2 regions of the Shewanella aegiceratis genome follow, and region 2 is predicted to be linked to the other one. Evidence: predicted binding sites of a transcription regulator. Region 2 holds the regulator's gene; the other holds the start of a gene.
The links. Region 2 encodes sigma-54, which starts transcription at its own class of promoters, with help from an activator protein. Its sites were predicted from a motif close to GTTGGCACGNNNNTNGNNT; they were not measured.
Positions count from the first base shown of each region.

Region 1 (5,992 bases), 690 kb from region 2:
GTTGTTAATTGTCGTTAATACAGCAATTCACGTACCAAATTTATGGATTTAAAAGCACTCTAAACTTACCTTAAACAACAGGAGGCTTGGTTGAGGCCTGTATTTCTGGTTCATTTTGGGACACCTCGCCGGATGCCCTGTCCAAATTGTCCTCGACCTGCGCCGCAGCATTTTCCTGCTGTGCCAGCTGGGTTTCCGCAGTCTCGGCAGCCGCCTCGACCGCCTCGTCATCCTTGGTCAGATGCCTGAAGACCTTCTTGGCTAACTCGGCCGATACCTCGGCGGTCAGCTTGGGCTGATCTGTATAGTCCAGGGCATATTCCAGCAGGCCATCGATCTCGTGATAGTGTGGCTGCTTCCACAACGCCCTCAGGGCCGCCGTCTTGGCATCAGGATCGACATTGTCGGCCATGAAGCTGGCGAAGCTGCCGCCCACCTCTATCTTCTCGGGATCCGGCAGGTCCTCGGCGGTCAGTATCTTCTTCTCTTCGGGAGCGACTTGGTCGCTAGCTTCGACACCGTCCGCGCCTTCGGCCTCAACCGATGGCTCGACCGGCGTTTCCTGGGCCTGTTCGGCCAGACGCGCCGCCTCTTCCTCGGCCTGCACCTGTTGGCGACGCTGGGTCCAGCGTGCGAAGAGTCCGCTTGGCTTATCACTCATCAGGACACTAGCCCCCTATCCGGATTGGTGCTCGGTCCCTCGTTCTTACGACGATTGACATGCTTACGCCTATGGGCGCAGATCTCCACCTCGCCGTGACGGGTAATGAAGGCCTCTATCCAGCAGGCGATCGCCTTAGGCATGGGGAAGTTCAGCACTGGGGTGTCACCCTCCAGGCAACCGGCTGCGACATTTTGGTCGGCCGAGATATAGGCGGGCACCCAGGTGCCATCTTCCAGCTCGTCGCACACCACGTAGAGCATGGCATTGTCCATATCCAGGTTAATGCGATAGCTGCCGCGCTCATCTTTGTAGAGTTCAAGCATCACTATGTGGGCCCCGGCAGGCGCGGGCTGGGTGGCGGGAACTATCTGATCTAATTCCCAACTTTCAGCGGTCCAGCGCCCCATCTGTTTCTCCACCTTTTTCAGTGAGACATACATGGGCCATTGACTTTCGGTATGTTGCATTGCGTCTCCGTTTTGCCTAGCAGGCCGGCGTATTGCTGATTCGCCGGGCATTGGGTTAGCGATAGACCTAACGAAGCAATTTACATGCCATCGCTAGAAGGGGAATAGTTTGAACTGGATCATCAAATCCCTAACAAGCGTAGGACAATTTGTCCTAAAAGCCATTTTGGCCGGGACAGAAAAGGGCGACATCGCACAAAGTCGACGCCTGGATCACGCATTTACACTCGAAATCCTTGCGTAGGAACGATACTTGCTATGCTCAATGCGCCCCAATGCAACAAGACGAGAGCAATGACAAGTTTCAAACACCCCACACTGGTCAAGACCCAAGCCGATGCCCCGCTCACCATGGCGGTGAAAGCCATCAACGAGCAGGGCGAAGTAGTCGACAAATATATCGCCTGCGAGCGCCCCCTCACCCTCTACCTGAACTGGCGCCCCATAGTGACTCTGATGACACTGGGTGCCCGTCCCGAAGCGCTGGCACTGGGCTATTTGAAGAACCAGGGCTTCATCAGCGACGTCCATCAGCTCGAGTCTGTGATTGTGGATTGGGAGGTTAACTCGGCGGCGGTGATCACCAAGGAGTCGACGGCGCACCTGGAAGAGAAACTGGCGGAGAAGACAGTCACCACAGGTTGCGGCCAGGGCACCGTCTATGGCGGCTTCATGGATGGCGTCGAGGATATTCGCCTGCCCACGCCGCAGCTGAAACAGAGCATGCTCTACAGCCTGCTCAATAACATCAGCGCCTACAACGAGACCTATAAGAATGCCGGTGCAGTGCATGGCTGTGGCCTGTGCGAGGGCGATCAGATCATCGGTTTCGTCGAAGATGTCGGCCGTCACAACGCGGTCGACACCCTCGCCGGCGAGATGTGGCTCAAGCAACAGGGCGGCGGCAACAAGCTGTTCTACACCACAGGGCGTCTCACCTCGGAGATGGTGATCAAGGTGGCCAAGATGGGCATCCCCGTCCTGCTTTCGCGCAGCGGTGCCACCCAGATGGGGCTGGAACTGGCCCAGAAGCTAGGGATCACCATGATCGCCCGCGCCAAGGGGCGCCACTTCCTCATCTATCATGGTGCGGAAAATATCGAATTTGATGCCACACCGCCGAAGCGTAACCTAGGTTAACGGCGAAGGTTAAAGGATTATCCATGACTGAACCCAGCGAACTCGTCTACATGAGCGCCAAACAGGTCGCCGAATATCTCGACCTGAACGAGAAGAAGGTCTACTCCATGGCCAATGACCGCATTTTGCCCGCCACCAAGGTGACGGGTAAATGGTTGTTTCCCAAGATTTTGATCGACCGTTGGGTCATGGACTCCTGCCATAGCGGCATGCTGTCGGATCGCATGCATATCACGGGAAGCGACGATCCCCTGCTCTCCATGTTGGTGGCCCGCCTCATGTCTAAGATAGGCAAGAGCGATCTCATCAGCTACAGCTCAACCGGCTCCCGCATGGGGCTGGATCTCCTGTCGCGCGGCTATGCCGACGTCTGTACCCTGCACTGGGGCAACGTGGAGGAGCGCAACATACGTCACCCCGCCCTGCTCAAGGGCTACCCCAACCACCAGCAGTGGGTGATGGTGCACGGCTACACCCGTCAGCAGGGGCTAATGATGCGCAGCGAGATGCACCACAGATGCCAGGAAGAGGAGAAAGTGATCGGCCTGCCCTGGCGCTGGGTCGGCCGCCAAGCTGGCGCAGGTAGTCAGCAACATCTGGAACACTGGCTGATCAAGCAAGGTGCCAGCATAGAGCAGCTCAATCCGCAGATCACCGCCTATAGCGAGCGTGAACTGGCGGGCTTCATCGCCCGTAACGAGGCCGACATCGGCTTCGGCTGTCAATCGGTGGCGCTGGAGAGCGGCCTAAGCTTCGTGCCTCTGGTGACCGAATCCTTCGATTTCGTGATGCCCCAAGGGATCTACTTCCGTCGTCAGCTCCAGGCCCTGTTCGAGATGCTCGGCAGCACCCAGACCCGCCAACTGGCGGCTCAGCTGGGCGGTTATGATCTCAGCCAGTGCGGCCAGATGTTGTGGACGGCCCACTAAGCTAAGGGATCTTTTTAGGCCAGGCGCCACACATAGCCTGGTCTATGGGGTAGTATGTTAGCCATGACAGGAGAAAATCAGCCACAGGCAGATCTATGGAAGCAGAGTTAAACGAGATCCAAAACTTCTTAAGCCAATATCCCCCGTTTAACGCCCTGCCCGACGAGGTGGTCGCCATGGTGAGCCACCATGTTGAGATCGCCTACTACCGCCAAGACACCCCCATCATCCACTTCGGCGATCAGATCCATGACCTCTACATGGTGCGCAGCGGCGTGGTGGAGGTGTACCGCCGCAAGGGCGAACTCTATAACCGCCTGGACAGCGGCGATCTCTTCGGCCAGATGGGCCTGCTCACCAACAACAAGGTACGTTTCCCCGTCAAGGCGATCGAGGATACCCTGGTCTATTGCATCCCAGAGGCGATCTTCCAGCAGCTCTACGATCAATACGACACCTTCGCCGACTTCGTCGAGGTAGAGGACAGCGCCCGCCTACGCCAGACAGTATCTAACACCAGCGAACAGAACGACCTGACCACCTCTAAGGTGAAGACCCTACTCACCCGCGATGCCCCTGTGATCCACAAGGGCGAAAGCATACAGCAAGCCGCCATCATAATGGCCCAGGAGAATGTCTCTGCCCTCCTGGTGATCGACCCAGATTCCCTGGAGGATGAGGACGGCGACACCAGCCCGCTACTGGGGATCATCACAGACAGGGATCTCTGCACCCGAGTCGTGGCCGAGGGGATAGACCCGGCCACCGAGCTGGCCGGCGTGGTGAGCACAGAGGTGATCACCCTAGATCATAACGCCTATGTCTATGAGGCCATGCTCACCATGCTGCGCTACAACGTGCATCATCTGCCTGTGTGCAAGGGACGCAAACCCATAGGCATCATCGAAGCTACGGATATCGTCAGATACGAGTCGCAAAACTCCCTGCTACTAGTCAGCAGCATCTTCCAGCAACAGAGTCTGGAGGAGCTGGCCACCCTCGCCACCCAGGTCAAAGACAGCTTCGTGCGACTGGTGAACGAAGACGCCAACTCCCACATGGTGGGCAGCGCCATGTCGGTGATCGGCCGCAGCTTCAAACAGCGGATACTCGAGCTGGCCGAAGAGAAACTCGGTCCACCGCCCATCCCCTACTGCTTCCTGGCGCTGGGCTCCATGGGTCGCGACGAGCAGCTGATCGTCACCGATCAGGACAACGCCATCATACTCGACGACGACTTCGACAAGGCGAAGCACGACGACTACTTCAGCCAGCTGGCCAACTTCGTCTGCGACGGGCTAGATAGCTGCGGTTACAGTTACTGCACCGGAGATATCATGGCCACCAACCCCATGTGGCGCATGACGCGAAAAGAGTGGGAGGCCTGTTTCGCCGACTGGATAGACGATCCAAACCCTAAGGCGCTACTGAATGCCTCCATCTTCTTCGATCTCGACGGCGTCTATGGCCGCCTCAAGTGGGCCGAGCAGCTCAACGGCTTCATCGTGCGCCGGGCACGCAAGAACAACCGCTTCCTGGCCTGCCTCGCCCGCAACGCCTTGAATCGCACCCCGCCGCTGGGTTTCTTCAAAGATTTCGTGATGGAGAAAGATGGTCGCCACAACAACTCCATCAACCTCAAGCGCCGGGGCACGGCGCCGCTGGCGGATCTCATCCGGGTACACGCCCTGGCGGTGGGTTCACGCGCCCGCAACTCCTTCGAGCGCCTGGACGACATCATAGACGCCAACATCTTGCCCAAGGGGCGCGGCGAGGATCTGCGAGACGCCATGGAGTTCATCTCCATGGTCCGCATCCGCCATCAGGCCTTAGACGTGGAGCAGGGAATCGATCCCGACAACAACATAGAGCCAGAGCACCTGTCGGATTTCGAACGCCGCAACCTCAAAGATGCGTTTCAGATCTTGAGTAACGCCCAGAACTTCCTCAAGTTCCGTTACAACGCCAGCAACCAGTTTAAGTGAGCCTAAGATGCTGAAGAAGCTATTATCACCACCTAGCATCGACTGGCCGGGTAAGTTTGAGCAGCGGCTCAAGACCACGGAACATCAGGGGTTACGCCAGTATTATCTGGGCGGCCTGCCGGATCCCGACACGCCACTAGCAGAGGTCGAGCTGCTGGCGATGGACTTCGAGACCACGGGCCTGAACGTCGATAAGGATGATATCGTCAGCATAGGCACTGTGCCCTTTACACTTCGGCGCATCTTTCTCAACCGTGCCCAGCACTGGACTGTCAGACCCAGAGAACAGCTGGCCGAGGAGTCGGTGATCATCCACGGCATCACCCACAGCGACATACTGGACGCGCCGGATCTCTCCGCCATCTTCGAACAGGTGCTGGAGCAGATGGCGGGCAAGATCATGGTGGTGCACTATCAGGCGATTGAAAGGCTGTTCCTGGAGCGGGCGCTGATCCGCCGCATCCATCAGGGGATAGAGTTCCCCCTGATAGATACTATGGCACTGGAATCTGAGATACAGAAGCGCCAGCATGGCGGCCTGCTACAGCGCCTCAAGGGCGACAAGCCGGGCTCGGTGCGATTGGGTCAGAGCCGCTCGAGATACGGCCTGCCCAGCTATCCGCCCCACAACGCCCTGACCGACGCCATCGCCACCGCCGAGCTGCTGCAGGCACAGATAGCCCATCACTTCGACCCAAAGCGCCCCATCAAAGAGTTCTGGTGCTAGCGCTTGTATAAGTTCTGATGTTAGCGCTCGCATTGGATCTGTCATAGGCGCTGGCAATAAAAAAGGAGGCCAACGGCCTC
Region 1 is NZ_CP080416.1:60,135-66,126, reverse strand. It holds gene K0H80_RS00265 (DUF3306 domain-containing protein) at 71-661, opposite strand; gene K0H80_RS00260 (DUF3305 domain-containing protein) at 661-1,131, opposite strand; gene K0H80_RS00255 (formate dehydrogenase accessory sulfurtransferase FdhD) at 1,426-2,271, shown strand; gene K0H80_RS00250 (substrate-binding domain-containing protein) at 2,295-3,200, shown strand; gene K0H80_RS00245 (DUF294 nucleotidyltransferase-like domain-containing protein) at 3,296-5,185, shown strand; gene K0H80_RS00240 (3'-5' exonuclease) at 5,193-5,912, shown strand.
Region 1: a site for sigma-54 is predicted at 1,372-1,390, ahead of K0H80_RS00255 (formate dehydrogenase accessory sulfurtransferase FdhD). Genes of this name have one in related genera too.

Region 2 (5,992 bases):
TCTTCCGTAAGCTCTCGGTGCGAGACAACATCATGGCCGTGCTCCAGACCCGCAGCGATCTTAATAACGATGGCCGCGAAGAGGAGCTGGAACACCTGCTGGAAGAGTTTCACATCACCCATATCCGTGACAGCCACGGCATGGCGCTCTCGGGCGGTGAACGTCGCCGGGTGGAGATCGCCAGGGCGCTTGCTGCCAACCCTAAGTTTATTCTTCTCGACGAGCCGTTCGCCGGTGTCGATCCTATCTCGGTCATCGACATCAAGAAGATCATCGAGCAGCTTAAGAATCGCGGCCTGGGGGTGTTGATCACCGACCATAACGTGCGCGAAACATTAGACGTCTGCGAGAAAGCCTATATCGTCAGCCATGGTAATCTGATCGCCGAGGGCACACCCGCCGAAATCTTAGACAACCAGCAAGTACGAGCAGTGTACTTAGGTGAACAATTCAAGCTATAGTTAATCTTATAATGGGGCCACAGAGGAAATACCATGCGTTAATTGTGGCCTTAGGCACTATCCGATATATTTGTCCGGCACATATAGCCAGAGCTTTCTCATTTTATAATTAGAAACAAGGGAATAGCAGTACGATGAAAGCGTCACTTCAGCTCAAAATGGGTCAGCATCTCACCATGACGCCCCAGCTACAACAGGCCATACGTCTGTTGCAGTTGTCGTCATTAGAGTTGCAGCAGGAGATCCAGCAGGCATTAGAATCCAACCCGCTACTGGAGTTGGATGAAGAGCAGGAGAGCGCCAGCATCGAGCTGCAAGACGATAGCGTCAGCGACAGCTTCGACAACAAGTACGACGACAAGATAGAGCTGGATTCGAGCCAGGATAACTCAGGGGTCGAGACCTCAGACGCCCTGACTCAAGACTCAATGCCAGACGAGCTGCCGGTGGATACCACCTGGGATGAGGTCTACACTGCCTCGCCAAACTCAAGCTCGGGCGCCATGCGCGACGACGACATGCCTTTTCAGGGCGAGACCAGCGAAGGTCTGTATGAACACCTGGAATGGCAGAAGAACCTGACCCCTTTTTCCGATAACGACCTGGCCATCGCCACCGCCATCATCGACGCCATCGACGAGCGCGGTTACCTGACCCAGACCTGCGAAGATATTCTCGAGGCCATGGGCGACCCAGAGATCGAACTAGACGAGGTCGAGGCGGTGCTCAAACGGGTACAACACTTCGACCCTATTGGTGTGGCGGCCCGCGACCTCAGCGAATGTCTGACGATTCAGCTAGCCCAATACAGCGACGACACGCCGCACATCGCCAACGCCCGCATGCTGATCAAGGAGCACCTGGATCTCATCGCCGGACGCGACTTCCGTCTGCTGATGCGCAAAACCAAGCTCAAGGAAGATGAGCTGAGGGATGCCATAGCCCTGATCCAGACCCTGAATCCCCGTCCCGGCCTCGCCATCACCGCCAGCCGCGACGAGTACGTGATCCCGGATGTGACCGTCACCAAGAAGAAGGGACGCTGGGTAGTCGAGCTCAACCCAGACAGCATGCCCAAGATCAACGTCAACCAACAGTATGCCGCCATGGCCCGCAGCACTAAGAGTCAGGCGGATGGCCAGTTTATTCGCGGTCACCTGCAGGAAGCCAAATGGTTCCTCAAGAGCCTGGAGAGTCGCAACGAGACCCTGCTCAAGGTGACCAACTGTATCGTCGACTTCCAGCAAGGTTTCTTCGAATTTGGCGAAGAGGCGATGAAGCCCATGGTACTTAACGACATCGCCGAGGCGGTGGAGATGCATGAATCCACCATCTCGCGTGTGACCACGCAAAAATATATGCATACCCCGAGAGGGATCTTCGAGCTTAAATACTTCTTCTCCAGTCACGTCGGTACCGACGATGGCGGAGAGTGCTCTTCAACAGCAATACGTGCCTTCATTAAGAAGCTGGTTGCTGCGGAAAACCAGAAAAAGCCATTGAGCGACAGCAAGATGGCTCAACTCTTGGCCGAACAGGGTATTAAGGTGGCTAGACGCACCATTGCCAAGTATCGCGAGGCAATGCTTATACCGCCCTCGAATCAGCGCAAGAGCTTATAAAACAAACCTGGAAACTGGAGGACTATCTTTATGCAAATAAACCTGACTGGGCACCATATCGAGATCACCCAATCTCTACGAAGCTACATCGAAGAGAAATTCACAAAGCTTGAACGTCATTTCGATCAGATCAATAATGTGCACGTTGTATTAAATGTCGAAAAGTTGCAACAGAAGGTTGAGGCAAAGTTACATCTCCGTGGCGGAGAAGTGTTCGCAACATCCGAACATGCGGACATGTATGCCGCGATAGACTCCCTGATTGACAAACTCGATCGTCAGGTCATTAAACACAAAGAGAAGCTTACTAAACATTAACGATGGAACTGAGTACCATCCTGCGGCCGGAGTGCACCACCTGCGCCACTCCGGGCAGTAAGAAAAAGGTACTGGAGCTTATCAGCGACTTAGCCGCTGTCCAGTACCCCACCCTCTCCTCTCAAGAAATATTTGAAAGCCTTCTGGCTCGAGAGAAAATGGGCAGCACAGGTATAGGCAATGGTATCGCGATTCCTCACGGACGGCTGACTAACATAGATCAACCCGTGGCCGTACTGGTGAAATGTGCTGAACCAATCGCATTCGATGCCATTGACAATCAGCCCGTCGATATCCTTTTTGCGTTATTGGTGCCCGCAGATCAATGCGAGCAACATCTTAGCACCCTGGCCGCTATGGCCGAGAAGCTCAATGATAAGGCGATCATGAAGCAGCTAAGAAAGACACAAGATGAATCCGAACTCTATCAGGTGATCACCCAATGAAATTGGTTTTGGTATCCGGACGCTCAGGATCGGGAAAATCCGTCGCACTCAGGGTCCTAGAAGATCTAGGCTACTACTGTGTCGACAATCTGCCCTTGCAGATGATGGAGTCCCTGCTGGAGCAGCTCAAGGGACGCAGCGATCTCGTGGCCATCAGCGTCGATGTGCGCAACATGCCCAGCGAAGAGATCCAGCTGGAAAAACAGCTGGCCAAGCTCCCCAAAGATACCGAAATCTTAAGTTTCTTCCTGAACTCCAGCGACAATGTGCTGCTCAAGCGCTATAGCGAGACCCGCAGACTACACCCGCTGTCACGCTCTAAGGTCTCCCTCAAGGAGGCAATTCAGCTCGAGGGCAAGTTGCTCGACCCCATCGCCAAACTCGTGGATCACTATATCGACACCTCTAACCTCAACATCTATGAGTTGAGCGACAAGGTGCGCGAGATCCTGCTGGGCACGGTCGACAAGGAGCTGGTGATCAACTTCGAGTCCTTCGGCTTTAAATATGGCATGCCGACCGAAGCCGACTTCATGTTCGACGTGCGCTTCCTGCCCAATCCCCATTGGGAACCTGAGCTAAGGCCTCTGACCGGCCTGGATGAGCCAGTGCAGCAGTTTCTGAGTCAGCAGCCACTGGTCAACAAGTTCATCTGGCAGATCGAAAACCTGCTGGAAACCTGGTTGCCTCACCTGGAGCGCAACAACCGCAGCTACCTCACCATCGCCATCGGCTGCACCGGCGGCCAACACAGATCTGTCTATGTGACCGACCAGCTCGCCAAGCTGTTCAACAAGGGCAAGCATAAGGTTCAGGCGCGCCACAGAGAACTAAAGCATGACTAAGTTGGCTCGCGAGCTGACCATCTGCAACAAGTTGGGCCTGCACGCCAGAGCGGCGACCAAGCTGGCGGTGCTCGCCGCTAAGTTTGACGCCGAGGTCACCCTGATCCAGGGCGATAAACAGGCCTCCGCCGCCAGTGTACTCGGCCTCCTGATGCTCGAAACCGGCATGGGTAAAACCATCACCATCACCAGCGAAGGCAAAGATGCCCAGGCGGCCTTAGATGCCATCAGCGCCCTTATTGACGCCAAATTCGATGAGGCCGTATAATCGGCTCGCTTTGCGGTGCCCGCTTAATTTCGTCCTATACTTATCATAGACTTACAAGCCTACCACCCAAGCCGTTCAATCAACTGCCAAAGGAGGAGCTATGCCGATCGAAGTGTTAGATAGTGAAACCACAGATCAACGCCTTAATCAGCTCACTCAAGCCTTAGGCAGCGGCATGTTTGTCCATGTGCGCAGCATGCTGCACGACATGGCCGCCTCTGATATCGCCTTTATCCTGGAATCTTCGCCGCCGCGCACCCGTCAGGTGCTCTGGCAGCTAATCGATCAACAGCACACGGGGGAGATCCTCGACGAGCTGGGCGAAGAACTCAAAGATACCCTGATCACCCAGATGAGCCCCGAGCGCGTCGCCAAGGCAGCCGAAGGCATGGACACGGACGATCTGGCCTACATACTGCGTAGTCTGCCCGACAGCGTCTTCAATCAGGTGTTGCAGTCGATGACGGCGCAAGACAGAGCCAGGGTGGAGCAAGCCCTTTCCTACCCGGAAGACACTGCCGGCAGTATCATGAACACGGATACTGTCACCGTGCGCCCCGATGTCACCATAGACGTGATCCTGCGTTACCTGAGGATCCGCGGCGAGCTGCCCGATGCCACCGATACCCTCTATGTGGTGGATAAGCGCGACAGCCTGCTGGGCGGTGTGCGCATTACCGACCTGCTGACCTGCGACCCCAATGCCTCGGTGCGGGAGATCATGAACGACGATCTCGAAGGGATCCCCGTGGGTATGGATGACGGCGAAGTCGCCCAGCTGTTCGAGCGTCACGACTGGGTCTCGGCCCCCGTGGTCGAAGAGGAGACCAACCGTCTGCTGGGGCGTATCACCATCGATGATATCGTCGACGTGATCCGTGAAGATGCCGAACACTCCATGATGGGGATGGCGGGGATGGACGACGACACAGATACCTTCGGCCCAGTGGTCAAGAGTACCCTGAGGCGCTCCCTCTGGCTGACCATCAACCTGTTTGCCGCCCTGCTGGCCGCCTCGGTCAGCAACATGTTCGAGAACACCCTGGAGCAGTTTGCCACCATCGCCATCTTGATGACCATAGTCCCCAGCATGGGTGGCGTCGCCGGCAACCAGACCCTGGCGCTGGTGATCCGCGGTATCGCCCTGGGGCAGATAGGCCAGAGTAACTCCCGCTGGCTGATCGGTAAGGAACTGGCCATCGGCTTTCTCAACGGCCTGCTCTGGTCCATGCTGGTATTTGCCGCCGTCTGGCTGTGGAAGGGCGACATTGCCCTGGGCGGACTGATCGGCGGCGCCATGCTGATCAACATGACGGTGGCCGGTCTGGCCGGCGCCTGTATCCCACTGCTGCTGAAGAAATTCAATGTCGATCCCGCACTGGCCGGTGGCATGGTGCTGACCACGGTCACTGATGTGATCGGCCTGTTCGCCTTCCTCGGCCTGGCGACCCTGTTCCTGCTGCATTGACACCTAGGCGCATCTCAAAGCTCAATCGGATGCGCTTGAATTTCAATGTTATCGACATCTTTTTCACGCTAGGATAGGTAGAGTCATCCGGCCAGAGAACTGTCATGCAAAATACTCAAATACTCATCATAGAAGATAATGCCGATGTCGCCGGTGTCCTGGGGGACTATCTCGAATCCCAAGGAGCTCAGGTGGATTATGCCAGCAATGGCGAGCTCGGCCTGCGCCTCGCCACCGAAGGGCACTTCGACGCCATAGTGCTGGATCTCATGCTGCCCAAGATGGACGGCTACGCCGTGGCCAAGGCCCTACGTCAGCAGGGCTCCAGCGTGCCCATATTGATGCTGACGGCGCTGGACGACAAACAAGATCTGCTGCAAGGCTTTCATAGTGGCGCCGACGACTATCTGACCAAACCCTTCGATCTCGATGAGCTACATGTACGCCTGCTGGCGTTGATTAAGCGTCAGCTCGGGCGCGTCGCCCAGGGCTGTCAGCAGTGCGGGCCGCTCACCCTCAACATCGCCGAGCACACCGCCTATCGTGATGGCAAGAAGCTACAGC
Region 2 is NZ_CP080416.1:3,886,308-3,892,299, forward strand. It holds gene lptB (LPS export ABC transporter ATP-binding protein) at 1-461, shown strand, start outside; gene K0H80_RS16880 (RNA polymerase factor sigma-54) at 596-2,083, shown strand; gene hpf (ribosome hibernation promoting factor) at 2,114-2,401, shown strand; gene ptsN (PTS IIA-like nitrogen regulatory protein PtsN) at 2,404-2,847, shown strand; gene rapZ (RNase adapter RapZ) at 2,844-3,692, shown strand; gene K0H80_RS16900 (HPr family phosphocarrier protein) at 3,685-3,960, shown strand; gene mgtE (magnesium transporter) at 4,061-5,428, shown strand; gene K0H80_RS16910 (response regulator transcription factor) at 5,533-5,992, shown strand, end outside.